2 regions of the Vreelandella neptunia genome follow, and region 2 is predicted to be linked to the other one. Evidence: predicted binding sites of a transcription regulator. Region 2 holds the regulator's gene; the other holds the start of a gene.
The links. Region 2 encodes FliA, which starts transcription of late flagellar genes. Its sites were predicted from a motif close to CTAAAGTTNNNNNNNNNNCNGCCGATA; they were not measured.

Region 1 (3,229 bases), 1.3 Mb from region 2:
TGTTTCAGCGTGCTTTAGAGCCTCATTAAAACGTGCCTGGGTGTAATAAATATAACCAATATAATGCTGTGCTTTGGCATAATTTGGATTTAACTTGATGGCTTCATGTAAAAACACCAGCGCCTGCTCGGGATTACCCGCTTGATGTGTTATCCGGCCTTTTAGCGCTAACGTTTCAGCATCATCAGAAACCAAAGCACTAGCTCGTTCCAGTGCTATTAATGCCTCTTCAAACTGTCCGACCGCAGAAAGCTCCGCACCCAACTGTTTCCACGCAGCTAAATTGGTTGGTTTCTGTACCGTACGCTCTTTGGCTTTCTTTAATGCTTGCGTTGTTCCCCTCGCATCTAAGGTGCGTTGATGAGCATTGCTTGCTGAGCGATAAGGCTTTTTATTTGACATGATAGAGAACATCCTGAAGGCGGTTAAGCTATGCGAACAGCGTACATGATTAACTCGCCTCGCAAAGGTAGGAAAAGCGCTGAATATAGTTGCTAACTGATTTCGAGACAGTCTTTAAAACAAGACAGGCCCCCAGAAGGGAGCCTGTAGGTAATCCGAAAGTTCGGATGAGTATAGCGGAGGCTTAGCCCAGCAGAGACAGTACGTTCTGCGGCGTTTGGTTAGCCTGGGCCAGTACAGAGGTACCCGCCTGTTGCAGGATCTGAGCACGAGTCATGTTGGCCACTTCACTGGCGTAGTCAGCATCTTCGATACGTGAACGAGCAGCGGAGAGGTTAGTTTCGTTAGTTTGCAAGTTGGTTATCGCAGACTCGAAACGGTTTTGAATCGCACCCAAGCCAGAGCGAAGCTCGTCGACTTGCTTCAAAGCCTTATCAAGCTGCTCCATCGGGTTAGCTGTCGCTGAGTTCAGAAGGTCTTTTGCACCCAAGCTTGCACCGTCAACAGTATAAGCAGCAGTGGTGTTACCTGTAGTAACGGTGGCCTCAGAAGGATCAAGCGCTACTTGGAAAGTAACTGCGGTACCTGAAATAGCTTCGATACCCTGCAGACCCAAAGCTTTAACTTCTGATTCACTTGCAGCAGTAATACTGACATCCACATACCAGTTGCCGTTATCGTCTACTTGGGCTGTGCCCGCAGTAGCAACGGAACCAGTGGCGATACCCAAATTCGTGGCTAGTTCATTCTTGAAACCAGTTGCGGAAACAGTATTATTGGCTACACCCGTACCTTCACCGTATGCTGTTGTATAGTCAGTTGCAGTTGCAGCACCAAGATTCGCACCGGGGCCATTAACGTTAAAGCTAGCCAGACTCAGTGTGTCAGCAGTAATTTTTTCCAGTGCAACGTCGATTGATTCACCGTCGTTGGCACCTACCTGGATAGACAGGCTGCGATCTTGGGCCAGAACTTTAACGCCGTTGAAGTCAGTCTGTTCAGAGATGCGGTTGATCTCGGTCAAACGCTGATCAATTTCGTCCTGGATGGAAGCACGGTCGTCAGCAGAGTTGGTGTCGTTCTGAGACTGAACGGCCAGTTCACGAATACGCTGCAGGTTGTCGTTTACTTGGTTCAGGGCGCCTTCAGCGGTTTGCGCAACGGAGATACCGTCGTTGGCGTTACGCTGAGCCTGAGACAGACCAGTGATCTGTGAAGTCATACGGTTGGCGATGGCTTGACCAGCGGCGTCATCTTTAGCGCTGTTGATGCGCAGACCAGAGGACAAACGCTCCATGGCGGTAGACAGTGCGTTCTGTGATTTGCCAAGGTTGTTTTGGCCGATCATTGCTGTGATGTTGGTATTGATCACTGACATGGGATGATACTCCTTGCTTTGGACACTGGCCCTGAGGCCTGCTTTCGGCCACTGTTTGTGCCGTTATATTAATTAACGGCAGCGCGTGGGGTTTCTTTAGGGGAAGTGGTAAAAAAAGATGTAAACGTTGGTAACTGAATAGTGAAGAGTTTCATGCTTGGGCGGGGTGGCCGTGAGAGTATGAGATCGCTTCACTGGATTTGCGATGACACCGCGCTTTGGTCGCGAGCTAAAGCTACCTCCCACAATTGCACCAGTCCAGCTGGAAGCAAAAAGCGTCGCAATCTAAAGCTACCTCCCACGATTGCAACAGTCCGGCTGGAAGCAGAAATCTTCGTGAGCTAAAGCTGCTTCCCACAACGACAAAACAGCGCTTAGCGCTGTTTTGTCATGTTAAAACAATGCCTGCTGAGATGGCTCTACTTTTTGCGGCCTAACTGAGCGTCAAGTGCATCAAACTGCTGGGTAAGGTAAGAGCTGGTTTGGTTCATTTGCGCGATCATGCCATCCAACTGACCAAACTGTTTGCGATAGCGGTCGATGGTGCTCTCAATGGTCTTTTCCATACGTGCGTAGCGCTCATCTAAACTTTTTACGCGATTCTCCGCTCCCGTAATGGCCCCTTTGATAGTCCCGTTATCGCTCAACAGGTTAGTTAACGTCGTGGTTAGCTGCCCAGCCATGCCACTCGCTTCATCTTTGCCTGCAAAAAAATCGCTGAGCGCGTCAGGACTGTTGGCCGCTAGATCACTTAACTTGTCTTCATCAAGTTTTAGCGTACCGTCACGCTGCAAGGTAATACCTAGCTGGTTAAGGGTTGAAAGCTCACTGCCTGCAACACTGCCTATCATCACACTGCGCAACCGAGACTCTATGGTGCGCACCGTGCTGTCTCCTAGCAGCTTGCCGGCGGTCTGGGTTTTACTATCGTATTTTGTCAGGTTATTGATTGTGCCTTCTAAGCCGTTATAGGCTTTGACGAATGCACCTACCGCCTCGCGCACCCCCAGGGTGTTGCGTTCAACACTTACCGTACTGGTAGCCGTCCCGCCGTCTTCCAACGCTAAACTTGCAATGTTGAGTGTGACGCCTTGAATCGCATCTTCAATTTGGTTACTGGCACTGGTGATATCAATACCATTGACCTTCAACACAGCGTCTTTACCCATCTGCTGAGTAGCGGCGTCTTCACCAAAGGGGCCAGCTACAGCCAAACCACCAGCATCCACAAAACTAAAACTGTTAATGGAGGCCTCAGCGCCGCTTTCCTTTGAACTTAACGCCAATCGATAGCCCGTACCGTCATTGATGATAGAGGCACTGACTCCCGACTCTTTGTCCGCATTAATTGCATCACGAATATCGCTTAGACTGCTATCGGCTGTTAGGGCAATATCGACACTATCGCCATTGCCGAAGCTCAACTGAAATGCAGTTGCACCTTGTAAG
Region 2 (3,229 bases):
TCGCCTGGCGACGGCGTCATTTCCAGTGCGTGGCGTGTATCACGGTCAAGCATCTGGCCTACCCCTTCGTCGCCGAACTAACCGACGAATCAGGCCTGGGTTTGACGCTGTTATCACGAATCTCATCGTGGTAATTAGCCACAAAGGAGTTGAGGGTCTCTTCAATAAACGACGGCAGACGGCGCTTGGTAATCAGGGAAATACCTTCCAGCACCATGTTCATGGTAATCAGTCGATCTTCGGTGCGGCGCTCTAGCTTCACCGCAATAGGCTTAAACACCAAGTTGGCGAGTAAAATACCGTAGAAGGTAGTGAGCAGAGCCACTGCCATGCGCGGGCCAATGACCTGCAGGTCGCCAGCGTCCATGACTTCCAGCATGTTGACCAGCCCCACCAGGGTGCCGATCATGCCAAACGCGGGGGCATAGGTGGCCATAGTGCGAAATATTTGTGCTTCAGCATGCTCCCGCGCTTTAAGGCGAGCAATGCGCCAGCGCAGCATGTCAAAAATCTCATCCTCTTTGGTATTCGCAATCACCAGTTGGATCCCGGTACGTAAAAACGGGTTGCGGGTATGCTCCAACTCGCGCTCGACCGCACGCACATCGCCTTTAAACCACAGTCGCGACATATCGACCAATTCGCGGATATCGTCACGCATGTAGGTGTTTTCACGCCGGAACACCAAGCCCACCAGCCGTACGACGCGGAGTACCTCTTTCAGCGGATAGCTAATAAAGGTCGCCGCTAGTGTACCCGTCACCACGATGGCCAACCCCGGAAAATTGATAAAGCTCTCTGGGGACTCTGCAGTGAAAAACAGCACGCTCACCAACAGCAGGATGCTGGCAAATATGCCTATCAGCGTCGAAGGATTCATCCACGGCTCCTTGCCGGTCACAAGTGAGTAAAAAACGTTGGCGTTATGCCGAGTCGTGTAAACGCGCGCGTAAACGACTCACGGCTTGGCTGTGCAGTTGAGAAACGCGTGATTCCGTTACGCCCAACACAGCTCCGACTTCCTTGAGGTTGAGCTCTTCTTGGTAATAAAGCGCCATTAGCAGCTTTTCACGCTCTGGAAGCGCTTCAATAGCGTCAATCAACGTTTGCCGCTGCTGACCATCAAGCAACTGCTCGAACGGTGAATTGCCCAGCTCATTATTTATCGGCTCGCCGCCTTCGGCCACCAGCTCTTCAAACGGCAACAGTTGGCCGCTGTTAGTGTCATTGAGCAACTGCTGATACTCGCTCAACGGCATCTCGAGGTGTTGAGCAATTTCGTTCTCTTCCGGGGCTCGCCCCAGCAGTTGCTCTAATTGGCGAACGGCGCCCTCAACCGCACGCGCCGAACGGCGAACGCTGCGGGGCAGCCAGTCGCGGGTGCGTAACTCATCCATCATTGCGCCGCGAATACGTTGACTGGCGAAGGTCGCGAACGTTGCCCCCTGGGTGGCATCAAAACGGCCCAGCGCTTCCAGCAGCCCCACCATTCCAGCCTGAATAAGGTCGTCGAGCTCAATACTTGCTGGCAACCGAACCTGTAGCGTCAAGGCCTGACGTCGCACCAGTGGCATGTATTGCGTCAACAGCTCATTTTGTTTGATTCTGCCCTGTGCTGTGTACATATTCTCGCCTCGCGGCTATCCAGCCTTCACTGATAGTTCACAATCAATTGTAACCCTTGCACACGAACAGGCCGTTGGCCTGGGCGTAAGGCGAAGCGAAAATGCAATGGCGCATCGGCGGCTCGCCCCACTAATGCGGTGGTAGAACCACGCATACCGGTTAATGCAACGCACTGCTCAGGATGACATAGCCAAGCGTTTAATAGCGCGCCGGGGGAGTGTTGAAACTGCCAATGAATGCGCCCAAGCTGAGCCGACTGCACGTTGTTAGCGGCAGTTGGCGGGGTAGCCGCTTGGCTAGCGCTTGCCCGATCACCCATCGCCACCATTAGCCCAGGTATCTGGCTGCTCCAACTACCCGGCGCCGCCTGAGCACTCCCCGTTAACCCTGTTAGTAGCCAACCTGCCACTAGTACTAAGATCAGTGGCAGTTTCCCTCTTAATAGCCAGCTTAGCATGCTTAGTCTCCTCGGCAGAGTGGGCTCATCGTGCAAGTACCAGTAACTCCATATTTAAGTAGTAATCAGCGGCCTCGCGCAAGTTATCGAGCAACCCCTGGCGCGGCAAGTGGGGCTCGTGGAGCGCCAGCAAACGACGCGGCCCGCCACGCTCATGTAGCAGGCGCAAGGTACGGAACATGGCTGCGAAAGTATCGGCATCGCTACTGATCCATAGCGCCCAACGATTATATTGATCGCGTAGCTGAGCAAGGTCGGACGTTTCCGCCATGACGATACGAATATCCCAATCATCAGGATCCCCGGCCCAACTTCTACCTAGCGTTGACCACTGCCCCAGTCGCGCTTTGACCTTGCTTACCTGGGCCGCACCACTACCGGGTAGCCCGACCACAATAAGCGGAATTTTGGGCTTGGGCGGAGCCACCGTCGTTGGCTCTTCCGCCGCCGCTACCGTTGGCGATAATAAGGGTGAGGTGTGTTCGGACACAGGCTCTGCCGCCGCGACATCAACAGCACCCTCAGTCTGCTGCTGTTGGCGCTGTAGATTTGCCCACTTGCGCAGTCCCGCGGCTTGATCTTGTTCGCTCACGCCACGCCCTCTCGACTAACACTGCCCATTTGGCGAATCGCATCCCGCGCCATAAAGGCATAGACCAGCGCATCGAGCATACCGGTGTCACGGCGACGGCGGCTGGTACCTAATAGGTTGAGCAGATCACCACGCAGCGTCTGCGCCTCTTCATCATCAGCGACATCGAGATGTCCGGCGACTGACGCCACACCGCTGGCCATTAACAGGCGAACTTCAGCATTTAGGTCGCCACTATCAGCCTCTTTTAACTGCTGCCAAGCGCGCCGCGTCAAGGCGGCCAGGCTTTCGCTTTGCAGTTGGGTTAACAGGAGGGAGAGCACTTCTGCCCCTAAGCGAGCCGGGGTAAGCCAGTAGCGGCGCACCACCACTTTGGCGCTTTCCGGATCGCGCACCTCCCCGTACCAGGCGAGCAGGGCACAGCCGCTGGCATCCTCAACTTCGGCGTAGGCAGTCCAAAGCTGCACCGATTGACCACGAAAACGCACACCCACATGGTGGGTTAGCACACTGTCATTAAACAGCTGGCGAACCGTCTGGCGCTCGTGGTGAAA

Region 1: SR894_RS17425 (FliC/FljB family flagellin) is a predicted target of FliA. The motif match lies at 1,854-1,880, and genes of this name have one in related genera.

What each region holds. Positions count from the first base shown of each region.
Region 1 is NZ_CP140255.1:3,750,477-3,753,705, forward strand. Features, by position in the region: gene SR894_RS17420 (O-linked N-acetylglucosamine transferase, SPINDLY family protein) at 1-402, opposite strand, end outside; gene SR894_RS17425 (FliC/FljB family flagellin) at 587-1,780, opposite strand; gene fliD (flagellar filament capping protein FliD) at 2,200-3,229, opposite strand, start outside.
Region 2 is NZ_CP140255.1:57,641-60,869, reverse strand. Features, by position in the region: gene SR894_RS00315 (OmpA/MotB family protein) at 1-53, opposite strand, end outside; gene SR894_RS00310 (motility protein A) at 59-880, opposite strand; gene SR894_RS00305 (RNA polymerase sigma factor FliA) at 924-1,625, opposite strand; gene SR894_RS00300 (flagellar protein FlhE) at 1,652-2,083, opposite strand; gene SR894_RS00295 (C15 family peptidase) at 2,109-2,675, opposite strand; gene flhF (flagellar biosynthesis GTPase FlhF) at 2,672-3,229, opposite strand, start outside.